DNA from 3 places in the Undibacter mobilis genome. Region 3 is predicted to be linked to each of the others. Evidence: predicted binding sites of a transcription regulator. Region 3 holds the regulator's gene; each other region holds the start of a gene.
What was found. The regulator PhoB, encoded in region 3, activates phosphate uptake and scavenging genes when phosphate is short. The targets are predictions, from matches to a motif close to TGTCATNNANCTGTCAT.

Region 1 (4,316 bases), 900 kb from region 3:
CTTCGTCTTGTGCGGGTGAGCCGGTCTCTTCACCGAGTTCGCGGGCGCGTAACGCGCGATCGACCAGTGCCATCGACATGGCCTTGCGCTCGCTCTGGCCGAACACCAGGCCGTAGCCGCGCGTGAAGCGCGGTGCCTGCGTGCCGTTGCCGGTGAACTGGTTGACCATCTGGCATTCGGTGACGGCAATGATGCCGAGTGGCACGGCGAAGCCGGCATCTTCAGCGAAGAATTCGACCTCGACCTCGCCGTAGCGGATTTCGCCGGCAAACGGATGCGTCCGGCCGAAGCCGCGTTGAGTCGAATAGCCGAGCGCAAGCAGGAAGCCTTCGTCGCCGCGTGCCAAATTCTGCAGGCGAAGGTCACGGTTCGCCGGAAAAGATAGCGGTTCGCGAGTCAGATCGCCGACCTCATCAGCCGGTGGATCGTCGCCTTCGATCAACCCGCCACCGGCGAGTAACTCGGCAACTGACTTGAAATGTGCGCCGTCGGCCGGCGCGGTGGCGGGTTCTTCGACTTGGCTTTGTTCGGCAAGCGTGTGGTCGAGCAGGCGATGGGTGTAATCGAAGGTCGGCCCCAGCACCTGCCCGCCGGGCAAATCCTTGAACGTCGCCGAAATGCGGCGGCGGATTTCCATCTCGCCCGTTTCTAGAGGCTCCGATGCACCGAAGCGCGGCAACGTCGTGCGATAGGCACGCAGCAGGAAGATGGCCTCGATCAGGTCGCCGCGCGCCTGCTTGATGGCGAGCGCGGCCAGTTCGCGGTCGTAGAGCGAGCCCTCGCTCATCACGCGGTCGACTGCCAGAGCAAGCTGGTTGTCGATCTGATCGAGCGACAGTTCCGGGACATTGGGGTCGCCGCGCCGCGCATCGGCGAGGAGCTTGTGGGCATTGTCGATGGCGCGTTCGCCGCCTTTGACTGCGACATACATGGCTCAGCGCTCCCCCACCGTGACCGAGCGCGGCAGGGCCGCGATGTCGGTGCCGGCCACCAGCACCAGATCGATGCCGCGCGGAAACAGCGCGCGGTTCTCCTTCATGCGGGCGGCAAAGCCGGCGGGCAGAGGCGACGCAGCGAAGTCGCGCGTCGTCTTGATGCCGGGGCCGCGCAACGTGAAGCCGCCGCCACTGAAGCGCGTGATCTGCATAATGAGCGTGGTCGAGCGATCGGGATATTCGGCCGTGCCTTGAGCAAATTGCGCGAACGACGGCGCCGCATCGGCATCTGCAATCAAGGCGAAAGCTGCATCGCCCGGTTCGCGCACGATCGGCGCGCCGGTGTGGAAGCGAATCCAGTCGGTAATGTTTCTGTCGACCGCAAATTTGGCATCGAGCCACAGCGGGGTTTCGTAATCGGCAAGGCTCTTGATCAGCGCGGCGGTAGCGGGTGCGAAGGGTGCAGGCGCATCGACGCCCTTGAGCTTTCGGATGTCGCCCGGCCGCGCCGTGCATTCCATCAGCGCACGGAACGCAGCCTGGCTGGCGTAGGCCGGATCGAACTCGGGTGTATTGGCGGTGATGTCGAGCATCTCAATCCTCCCCGCGTACCAGCGTGAAGAAGTCGACTCGGGTCGCCGCCGTGCGGGCGCGAGCGAGGTCTTGCTGTTCTTTCTGCTTCTGTCGCAGGGGCGCGAGTATCTGAGTTTCGACGGCCTCGCGCCGGTCTTCGACTTGCCAGAGCGCGTCGCACAGCGCGACCAGCCGTGCCTTCTCCCGGTCGCGGCCGAACACGTAACCGAAACCGGTTTCGCCGGAGGCAAGCTGCACGGCGGCGCGCGTTACGGTGGCTTCGCCGGCATTGAAAGGCGCGCCGCGCGAACCGATACGGCCGCGGAGCATGACGAGGCCGATCTCGGGGGCGCGCGGCTCGGAATATGACACTCGGTCATGAATCTGATGCAAGCCGCGGGCAATATCTTTCGAATCAGCGCGCGCCAGAACGGCGAGGGCTTCCCGCCGTTTCGCGAGATCGGGCAATGCGTTGCCTGAATCGGGGTCGGTGTCGGGAATCATCCGCGATATCTCGGCTGGCCGGGGTTCCGAAGTTGTCTAGTGGGCTAGACAAGTCGCATTTATAACTTGTCTAGCCGAGTAGACAAGTTATAAATGCGCAGCCGTGACGCTGTGATGACAGGGCCGCCATGCTCACTCGCACACCCCGGGGTGTTTCCAGAGGGTCTTCGGACCGCGACGATCTGCTCGCCCGCGGCGTCATGCTGTGGCGCTGCATTGCCGACGATTTCGAGCAGGCGATTCTGGTCGGCAAGCACGACAACGGTTCGAAACTGCCGGCGGAAAGCGAAGTCGCCGCGCGTTACGGCGTCAATCGGCACACCGTGCGCCGTGCCATGGCGGAACTGGCGACGCGCGGGCTGGTGCGCACCGAGCGCGGCAGCGGAACATTCGTCAAAACCGACAAGCTCAATTATCCCATCAGCCAGCGCATGAAGTTTTCCGAAATCGTGGCCGCCGCCGGTCACGAAGCGGAAGGCCGGCTTCAGGGGCATCGCCACGAAGCGGCGAGCGAGGACATTGCCCGCGATCTCGGCATCAAGCCGGGCGACGAGGTGGTGCGGCTGGAAATTCTGCGCGCCGCCGACCGGGTGCCGATTTCGGTATCAACCTCGTGGCTGCCGGCGGACCGTTTCGGTGACGCCGCCAAAGTGTTCCGCCGCGCCCGTTCAATCACGCGCACGCTCGAGCATTTCGGCGTCAAGAGCTACCGGCGCAAATGGACGCGCATCAGCGCCGGTTTCACCGATGCCGTGGATGCCGGCCGGCTGCGGCTGTCGGTACATCGGCCCATTCTCATAGCCGAGGGCCTCAATGTTACCGATGAGGACGTCCCGATCATGCTGGCGCGGGCGCGTTTCTCCGCCGACCGTGTGGCGCTCATCGTGGAAAGTTGAGTGATGCATTGCGCGTCACGTAAGTGTCACTAATCGGGCGTTTTAAAGCACTATGGCAAGCCAACTCTCCACCACACCCGTCGTCGATCCGACCGCCGAGGTGAAGCGTTCGACGCTCGGCACCTATACCGAGGTCGGCCCCCGCACCAAGCTCCTCGAAGTCGAGCTCGGCGATTACTCTTATGTCGTCAACGACAGCGATATTGCCTATGCGACCATCGGCAAGTTTACCTCGATCGCGGCGATGACCCGGATCAATCCCGGCAATCATCCGATGCATCGCGCCACGCAGTCGCACTTTACCTACCGCGCCAGCGCCTATTTCGATGGCGCGGCCGATGAGGCCGAGTTCTTCGACTGGCGGCGCTCGTTCCACGTCACCATCGGCCATGACGTCTGGATCGGCCATGGCGTTATTGTCTTGCCGGGCCGCTCCATCGGCACCGGCGCGGTGGTTGGCGCCGGCGCGGTCGTGACCAAGGATGTTCCGCCTTACATGATCGCCGTCGGCAATCCGGCGCGGGTGCTGCGGCCGCGTTTTTCGGCCACCGTCGCCGAACGCATGGTCAAACTCGCGTGGTGGGACTGGCCGCATGAACAGGTCGGCCAAGCGCTCGCGGATTTCCGTGCACTCAGCGCCGAAGCGTTTCTCGACAAGTATGAAGGCGCGGCGCTGCCAGCGCGGCAGGCAGCGGGCTAAGGACACTCATGCGTATTCAGGGCGGACAGGTTCTGGCCGGTGGCGACTTTGTCGAGGCCGATATCCAGATCGACGACAAGGATGGCGCCATTGCAGCGCTCGGCGCCGGTGGCGGCAATGGCCGCAGCTTCGATGCGCGCGGGCTTTATGTGCTGCCTGGCATTGTCGATATCCATGGTGATGCCTTCGAGCGGCAGTTGATGCCGCGGCCTGGCGTCGGCTTCCCCATCGATATCGCCTTGCAGGACAGTGACCGTCAGGCGGTCGCCAACGGCATCACCACCATGTTTCACGGCCTCACCTGGTCGTGGGAGCCGGGCCTGCGCGGCGCCGAGAATGCGCGCGCCGTGCTCGGCGCCATCGAAGCTCTGCGGCCCGCGCTCGGCGCGGACACGCATTGCCATCTGCGCTACGAGACTTTCAACCTCGACGCCGAAAAGGAAGTGACCGACTGGCTCGGCGCGCGCCGCGTCGGCATGCTTGGCTTTAACGATCACATGCCGAGCGCCGATTCGCCGCCGCGCACACGAAAAATTTCCGAGATGGCGGCCCGTGCCGGTCTTACCGTCGATGATTTCAACACGCTGGTTGAACGTCTGCGCGGTCGCGCGGCCGAAGTACCGGGCTCAATCGAACGTCTCGCCAAAGCCGCGAATGCCGGCGCTGTCGCGATGCTATCGCATGACGACATGTCGCCGCAGCAACGGC
Region 2 (4,316 bases), 1.8 Mb from region 3:
GATCTTCCCCAAGGGCGACCCAATGGACGGCCTGCCGCCGTCGCAGGTCGCGGCGCAGGAAGCGCTGGAGGAAGCCGGCATCGAGGGCGACGTCGATCCGGCGCCGATCGGCGCGTATCGGGCATTCAAGACGGTCGCGTTCCGCCGCAAGGTCGTCGAAGTCGAAATGTATCCGTTGCGGGTGACGCAGCAGATGGATGAGTGGCCGGAGAAGGGCCGCCGGCACCGTCATTGGGCCATCTTGCCGGAGGCCAGGCGTCTGTTATCGGACGCGCGGGTCGCCGATCTCGCGGTCAGGCTGAATCAGCGTCTGCGTGCGGGCGGGCTGCCGGCCTATCCACCGATCGCCCACATCACGCGATAGAGCAGGGCGGACAGGATTGCCGCCGCCGGCACGGTGATGACCCAGGCCGCGCCGATGCCGAGCACATGCTGGCGGCGCACCAGCCGGCGCCTCTCACGCTTCTGGTAATTCAGCAGCGCCATCTCCGGTGTCTCGTTGAGACGCGATGGCTCGAGGAACAAGGTGCGCGGCCGCACGGCGGGATTGGGCACACCGCTGTTGGTGATGAACTCGCGCAGATAGCCGACACCGAACACCGCGCCGACCGCAATATGGGTCGATGACACCGGCAGGCCGAGCGCCGACGCCACCAGCACCGTCACGGCCGCTGACAGGGCCACGCAATAAGCGCGGATCGTGTCCATGCGAGTAATCTTCTCGCCGACGGTGCGGATCAGGCCCGGCCCGAACAGCCCCAGGCCGAGCGCGATGCCAGTGGCGCCAATCGCCAGCACCCAGAACGGCAAATCGACTTTCTCGGCATCGGCGAAGCCGGTCTGCGCCGAAGCGACGATGGCGGCGAGCGGCCCGACCGCGTTGGCGACATCGTTGGCGCCATGCGCGAAGGACAACAGGCCAGCGGCGAAGATCAACGGCACCGTGAACAAGCCGGCAACGTGCTTGCGGCGGTTTTCCATGCCGCGTGAACGGCGCAGAACCCAGGGTCGGGCGGCGAAGTACGCGCCGAAGAAGCTCAGGATGCCAATCGCGATGACAAAAGCCAGCGGCGCATTCCAGACGCGTTTGAGGCCCTTGCTTACGAGATAAACGGCGAAGATTCCGGTCATGAAGGCGACGAGGACGGGCACCCAGCGCCGCGCCGCGGCCACGCGATCGTCGCGATAGATCACCTGCCATTTGATGAAGCCGAGCAGCAGGGCGGCGATGAGGCCGCCGAAGACCGGCGAAATGACCCAGCTCAGCACAATGCCGCCGATCACGCTCCATTCAACGGCGGCAACGCCGGCGGCGGCGACACCGGCACCAACAACACCGCCGACGATGGCGTGCGTGGTCGAAACCGGCGCACCCAGATAGGTCGCGAGGTGAATCCACAGCGCCGCGGCGAGCAGAGCCGCCGTCATCACGAAGATGAAGGAGACGACCGACAGCGCCTTTTCCGGATGCAGGAGGTTTTTCGACACCGTATCGACGACATCGCCGCCGGCCAGGACCGCGCCGGCGACCTCGGCCACGGCGGCGATCATCAGGGCATGCGTCATGGTCAGGGCGCGGCTGCCGACCGCCGGGCCCATATTGTTGGCGACGTCGTTGGCGCCGATGTTGAGCGCCATGTAGGCAGCGATGACTGCCGCGAAGAAAACGAAGTATTTGAGCGGGCCGCCGACCGACAGGCTGGCGATTACAACCGCGCCGATCATGAAAACGATGAGCAGGCCCGGAGTCGCCAGCGAGCGCGACCGCGCATAAGTCGCGGTTTCGATCTGAACAACTTTCTTGAGGTCCTTGTCGAGGGCGCTTTTGGCCAAGGCGGGCTCCGGCAGGAAGGCGGAGCAGACTGCCGCCCCTGGAAAGCCCGTTAGCACCCCTATCGCAAAACTGTCACAAAAAAAGTGACGCGCCCCCGGGCTGTTGAAAAGCCGGCGTGCAGGGCGATCGCGGGGTTAGCGCCGGGGGCCGCTGGTGTTGTTGTCGCCGCCGCCGCCGAACAGGATGCGCTGAGGATTCTTGGCGAGGTCGCTGACGGCCCGGTCGATATTGCCGATCGAGCGGCGCAGGTCGGTGCCGACAAGGTTGATCTGCTTGTTGGTGCTGTCGGTCACCTTGAGCACGCCTTCCGTGATCTCGGCGGTGCGCTTGTCGAGGTTCTCGGCGAGCATCGTGGTGTGCTTGTCGAGGTTGGTCGTCAGCTTGTCGAGATTGCCGGCGAGCTTGCTGGTGTCGGCTTTCAGGCTGACGGCGAGTTCGTTGATCGACCCCATCGCCGATGCGCCGTTATTGACCAGTTCATCGATCTTGTTGCTGTTGCGGGCCAGCGCCTCGGTGAAAGTTTCGATATTCTTGATGGCGTTGCGCAACGATTCCTGGTTCTCGACGATGATGTTGTCGGCCTTGGCCAGCGTTTCGCGCACCGCGGTGCCCATGTCGCCGGCGGTGGAGGCCGCGCGCAATGTCGGCAGGCCACCGTTCTTCGGTGGTGCCAGCGCCGGTGAGGACGCGGTCGCGCCCTTCAGCGACACCGACGCGATGCCGGTCAGGCCGGCATATTCCAGCGTGACGATGGTGTCAGAGCGCAACGGCGTCGACGGCGTGATCGAAATGACGGCGGCGACTTCGGAGGGCTTGTCGGTGAGCTGCATTTCCGTGACCTCGCCGACACGGATGCCGTTGAACATCACCGGGCCGCCGACGCGCAGGCCCGACACGGAGCCTTCGAACACGATCAGATAGGATTTGGTTTCCTTCGAGGCGCCGGCGTTGTGAACCCAGTAGATGAAGCCGAACGCGGCGGCGATCACCGCGAAGGTGAACAGCCCGATCAGCGCGAATTTTGCCCGGTCTTCCATTGCTCAACTCCACATCAGGCGCGACGTTCTGTAACGCGCCGGCCTTTAATCGCCACTTGAAAATCGGTATGCGCGCGCTCGCCGTGGAAATATTCTTTCAGCCACGGGTGCTGCGACGCCAGCATCACATCCATCGAGCCGGCTTCCACGATCTTGCCATCGCCGAGCACTGCGATGCGGTCGCAGGTGCGGTGCAGGCTGTCGAGGTCGTGTGTCACCATGAATACGGAAATGCCGAGCGTTTCCTGCAGCGTCAGCAGCAGGTGATCGAACTCGGCGGCGCTGATCGGATCGAGGCCGGAGGTCGGCTCGTCGAGAAACAGGATTTCCGGATCGAGCGCCAGCGCGCGGGCGAGCGCCACGCGCTTGATCATGCCGCCCGACAACTCGGAGGGATACTTGCGATAGACGTCCGGCTTGAGGCCGACCATTTCCAGCTTGGCGATGGCGATCTCGGTGGTCAGCTTCGGCGACAGCCGCAAATACTCGCGGATCGGGAACTCGACATTCTTGCCGGAGTTCAGCGATGAAAACAGGGCGCCCTGCTGGAACAGCACGCCCCAGCGCCGGTCCACCGCCTGCCGCTCCTTCAGCGATGCCTTGCCGAGATCGGTGCCGAGCACCTCGATCGAGCCTTCGCGGAACGGCAGCAGGCCGATGATGGTGCGTGTGAGCACCGACTTGCCGGCGCCGGATGCGCCGACGAAGCCGAGGATTTCGCCGCGCTTCAAATCGAGATTGACGCCGTTGAGAACGCGGCGGGCGGCAAAGTCGACCACCAGATCGCGCACTTTGATGACGGGTTCGCCACGCGCGGTCATGTTTCTAAATCCCGACCGAGGCGAAGAAGACGGCGAACAGACCGTCGATCACGATGACAAGGAAGATCGATTTGACTACCGAGTCCGTCGTCTTGGCGCCGAGCGACTCCGCCGAGCCCTTGACCTGCAGACCTTCCATGCAGGCGACGAGGCCGATGATCAGCGCCATGAATGGCGCCTTGATCATGCCGACGGCGAAGGTCTTGACGGAGATCGACTCGTGCAGGCGCGACATGAAGATCTTGGGGTCGATGCCGCCATAGAGCCATGACACCACGCCGCCGCCATAGAGCGCGGCCATCGCGCCGATGAAGGCCAGGATTGGCACGGCGATGATGAGCGCCAGAATGCGCGGCAGCACCAGCACCTCGATGGGGTCGAAGCCCATCGTGCGCAGAGCGTCGATTTCCTCGCGCATTTTCATCGAGCCCAGTTCGGCCGTGTAGGCCGAGCCGGAACGGCCGGCGATCATGATGCAGACGATGAGGACGCCGAGTTCGCGCAGCACCAGAACGCCGACCATGTCCACGACATAGATATCGGCGCCGAAGGTGCGGAAGTGGAAGATGCCTTGCTGGGCAATGATCGCGCCGATCAGGAAGGTGATCAGAATGATGATCGGCA
Region 3 (4,316 bases):
GACATGCTCATCCTGGTGCCGGATACGCTACGCGAAGCTGCGGCTTCGATCGGGCTGCCGCGCTCGCTGATGATCAGACGTGTCGCTTACCGCGCCGCCCGCGCCGGCATGATCACCGGCGTGCTGCTCGCGGTGGCGCGTATCTCCGGCGAAACCGCACCGCTGTTGTTTACCGCGCTGAACAACCAGTTCTGGAGCACCGACATGAATGCTCCGATGTCCAGTTTGCCGGTTGTCATCTTCCAATTCGCATTGAGCCCCTACAAGGACTGGCAGGAGCTCGCCTGGACCGGCGCGCTTATCATCACGCTGTCGGTTCTGACCTTGAGCATCGTCGCCCGCGCCCTCGCTTCGCAGAGTAAATCGTCATGACCATGGCCACTTTTACCGTCCCGACCGTCACCAACACCGTGAACCCGGCCGAAGGCCTGGTCGACAAGGTCACCGTGAAGAATCTCGATTTCTTCTACGGCGATCACCGCGCCCTGAAGAACATCAATGTCTCGCTGTACGAGGGCAAGGTCACCGCCTTCATCGGTCCGTCGGGCTGCGGCAAGTCGACCTTGCTGCGCATCCTCAACCGCATGTACGACCTTTATCCGAACCAGCGCGCGACCGGCACCGTGCGCCTCGACAACGACGATATCCTGGCGCCGTCGCAGGACCTCAATTTGCTGCGCGCCAAGGTCGGCATGGTGTTCCAGAAGCCGACGCCGTTCCCGATGACAATCTATGAGAACATCGCCTTCGGCATCAGACTCTACGAGAAGCTGCCGAAGTCCGAACTCGACGGTCGCGTGCAGCACGCGCTGGAGCGCGCCGCGTTGTGGAACGAGGTCAAGGACAAGCTGGGCGCCAACGGCCAGTCGCTGTCGGGTGGCCAGCAGCAGCGCCTGTGCATCGCCCGCACTGTCGCCGTGCGGCCCGAGGTTATCCTGTTCGACGAGCCGTGCTCGGCGCTCGACCCGATCTCGACTGCCAAGATCGAAGAGCTGATCGACGAGCTCAAGGAAGACTACACCATCGCCATCGTCACCCATAACATGCAGCAGGCGGCGCGCGTCTCCGACTTCACTGCCTTCATGTATCTCGGCGAACTCGTCGAATACGGCGAGACGACCAAGATCTTCACCGCGCCGAACGACCGCCGCACCCAGGATTACATCACCGGCCGCTTCGGCTAGGCCGGCGCCGGCAAGGATTGAAGGATCAGGATTATGAACGAACAGCACACCGCCAAGGCTTTCGACGTCGACCTGCAGGAACTGTCGCGGATGGTCGCCGAGATGGGCGGCCTGGCAGAGAAGCAGGTTGCCGATGCCGTTGACGCGTTGGCCAAGCGCGATACCACCATGGCGCAGCGGGTCACCGCTTCCGACAACGCCATCGACGTCCTCCAGCATGAAATCGAGGAAAAGTCGGTGCTCACCATTGCCCGCCGCCAGCCGATGGCGGTGGACCTCCGCGAAATCGTGGGCGCGCTGCGGCTTGCCAACGATCTTGAGCGCGTCGGCGACCTGGCCAAGAACATTGCCAAACGCGTCATTGCGCTCAACGCCGAGTTCCCGCCGCCGAAGCTGATCCGCGGCGTCGAACACATGACCGATCTCGTGCTCGGCCAGCTCAAGGCGGTGCTCGATGCCTACGCCCGGCGCGACGATGCCAAGGCGATGGCGGTGTGGCGCGGCGATGAGGAAATCGACGCGGTCTGCACCTCGGTGTTCCGCGAGCTGCTCACCTATATGATGGAAGATCCGCGCAACATCACCTTCTGTATTCACCTGATGTTCTGCGCCAAGAACATCGAGCGCATGGGCGACCATGCCACCAACATCGCGGAAACCGTCCACTACATCGTGGATGGCGCACCGATCACCGAACGCCGGCCGAAGGGCGAGACCGAGATCTCCGCGCTGACCGGCACCAACGCCTGACGAGCCACCGAAGCATGAGCGCGCGAATCCTGATCGTCGAAGACGAGGAGCCTCTCACGATGCTCCTCGTCTACAATCTCGAGAAGGAAGGCTACGAGGTCGAGACCGCGGCCCGCGGCGACGACGCCGACACCAAGCTGAAAGAGCGTGTGCCGGATCTCGTGGTGCTCGACTGGATGCTGCCGGGGCTGTCGGGCATCGAATTGTGCCGCCGGCTGCGGGCGCGGCCAGAGACGCAGAATCTGCCGATCATCATGCTGACCGCGCGCGGCGAGGAGAGCGAGAAGATCCGCGGCCTCGCCACCGGCGCCGACGACTACATGGTCAAGCCGTTCTCGGTGCCGGAATTGCTTGCCCGCGTGCGCGCGCTGCTGCGTCGGGCCCATCCGGATCGCGTTGCCACCGTGCTCAACATCGGCGACATCGAACTCGACCGGGACAAAAAACGCGTGTCGCGCAGCGGCAAGCCGATCGATCTCGGCCCGACCGAATATCGTCTGCTCGAATTCCTGATGGAACGGCCCGGCCGTGTGTTCTCACGCGAGCAATTGCTCGACGGTGTCTGGGGCTCCGACATCTATATCGATGAGCGGACCGTGGACGTTCACGTCGGCCGCCTGCGCAAGGCCATCAACCGTGGCCAGCAAGCCGACCCGATCCGCACTGTGCGCGGTGCCGGCTATGCGCTCGACGACCGCTTCGGTCGGGCCGCCGGCTAACTGCGCAGCGCCGCGCGCCGGAGCCTAGGCGTCCAACAAAAAAGGCCGAAGCTTTGCCCCGGCCTTCGTCATCCCATTGATGTCAGTGTCTCAGCCCCTGAACGCCGGCTTCTGGCGGCGGCGATCGTTTGCCGGCTGGTAGGCGACGCGGCAGTGGAAGCTGCAATAGGGCTGGTCCTCAGCAGCTTCGCCGCCGCAGAAGAAGAAATCCGGGCCCGACGGATCGCCCACCGGCCAGCGGCAGGTTTTTTCGTTGAGCTGCAGCAGCGTCTTGCGCTGCTCGAGCGGGATTTCCAGCAGTTCGGGTTCGGGTTCGACCTCGTAGTCATAGGCCAGCGCGGTATTGCCGCGCACCTGAGGCCGCTGCACCCGGATCATGTGGCCGGAGGAACGGGCCTTGCGCGGGCGCGGCGCGCTCGAAGTGGGGCTTTTGGCACGACCCGACAGGCCGAGCCGGTGTACCTTGCCGATCACGGCATTGCGGGTGATGCCGCCGAGCTCGGCGGCAATCTGGCTGGCCGACAGACCGTCGGACCAGAGCTTTTTCAGCAGTTCGACCCGCTCATCGGTCCAGCTCATGGGGTATTTCCCTCGGCGATCCAGGCGTTTGGACAGAATCCACCCCCGTCGTCCGGCGCGGCTTTTCCGCACCTGAACGTGTACGCTTCAGGGATGAACCAGATTTAGGCGGCGGCACGCGATATGTCGTATCGCCTGACCAAAAAACTACACTATGGGTTGACTCGGCCGCAAGCATTTGCAATCGGCTAAAACTCTCCTCCCACAGGTTTTCCTTTAGAATCCGCGACTGCGGTGATTTTGAGTCGCGAATCGGCCGAGGTGGTTCGGTTGACTTGGCCCCGGCCTCCAATAAAATGCCGTCCAAGTGCCGCCCGGCGAGGCGGCACGTTTCGTTTTGGGCGCTGCCAGCCGGGAAAACGCTTAGCCCAGGTCCGGTTCCGTAGCCGGCCGTGGGCTAGTCATCGGCGAATGGTATTGAACGTCCTCGGGTTCTGCCCCGGGGCTCGTTGCCGTTTTCCGAACTGGCGCCGCCGGGCGTTCCGATTGTCGTTTCGTGGAAAGAGACTGGCCGTGAGCTCGCATCTGTTGCCGACCTATGCCCGTGTGGACCTCGCTTTCGAGCGGGGCGATGGTGTCTGGCTAACCGCGACCAACGGCAAGCGCTATCTGGACTTCACCTCCGGCGTTGCCGTCAACGCGCTTGGCCATTCGCACCCGCACATGGTTGCGAAGCTGACCGAGCAGGCTGGCAAGCTGTGGCACACCTCGAACCTCTACCGCATTCCGGAAGGCGAAAAGCTCGCCGAGCGGCTGTGCCAGCATAGCTTCGCCGACTTCGTGTTCTTCCAGAACTCCGGCACCGAGGCGATGGAATGCTGCATCAAGATGGCGCGGAAGTATCAATACGCGTCCGGCAAGCCGGAACGTAACCGCATCATCACCTTCGAAGGGGCCTTCCATGGCCGTACGCTGGCGGCGCTTGCCGCGACGGGCAACAAGAAGTATCTCGAAGGCTTCGGCCCTAACATGCAGGGCTTCGACCAAGTGCCGTTCGGCGACCTTGAGGCGGTCAAGAAGGCAATCACCGCCGAGACCGCCGCGATCGTCACCGAGCCGCTGATGGGCGAGGGCGGCGTGCGCG

Region 1: the regulator PhoB is predicted to act here: its motif matches at 2,116-2,132, upstream of phnF (phosphonate metabolism transcriptional regulator PhnF).
Region 2: the regulator PhoB is predicted to act here: its motif matches at 1,894-1,910, upstream of DXH78_RS10900 (inorganic phosphate transporter).

The regions. Positions count from the first base shown of each region.
Region 1 covers NZ_QRGO01000001.1:1,442,009-1,446,324, forward strand. Annotated here, with positions in the region: gene DXH78_RS06825 (carbon-phosphorus lyase complex subunit) at 1-931, opposite strand, end outside; gene phnH (phosphonate C-P lyase system protein PhnH) at 935-1,528, opposite strand; gene phnG (phosphonate C-P lyase system protein PhnG) at 1,530-2,012, opposite strand; gene phnF (phosphonate metabolism transcriptional regulator PhnF) at 2,141-2,908, shown strand; gene DXH78_RS06845 (LbetaH domain-containing protein) at 2,961-3,608, shown strand; gene DXH78_RS06850 (alpha-D-ribose 1-methylphosphonate 5-triphosphate diphosphatase) at 3,617-4,316, shown strand, end outside.
Region 2 covers NZ_QRGO01000001.1:2,301,341-2,305,656, forward strand. Annotated here, with positions in the region: gene DXH78_RS10895 (NUDIX hydrolase) at 1-364, shown strand, start outside; gene DXH78_RS10900 (inorganic phosphate transporter) at 334-1,833, opposite strand; gene DXH78_RS10905 (MlaD family protein) at 1,969-2,871, opposite strand; gene DXH78_RS10910 (ABC transporter ATP-binding protein) at 2,886-3,692, opposite strand; gene DXH78_RS10915 (ABC transporter permease) at 3,697-4,316, opposite strand, start outside.
Region 3 covers NZ_QRGO01000001.1:541,847-546,162, reverse strand. Annotated here, with positions in the region: gene pstA (phosphate ABC transporter permease PstA) at 1-372, shown strand, start outside; gene pstB (phosphate ABC transporter ATP-binding protein PstB) at 369-1,184, shown strand; gene phoU (phosphate signaling complex protein PhoU) at 1,218-1,934, shown strand; gene phoB (phosphate regulon transcriptional regulator PhoB) at 1,949-2,653, shown strand; gene DXH78_RS02535 (GcrA family cell cycle regulator) at 2,744-3,232, opposite strand; gene DXH78_RS02530 (aspartate aminotransferase family protein) at 3,740-4,316, shown strand, end outside.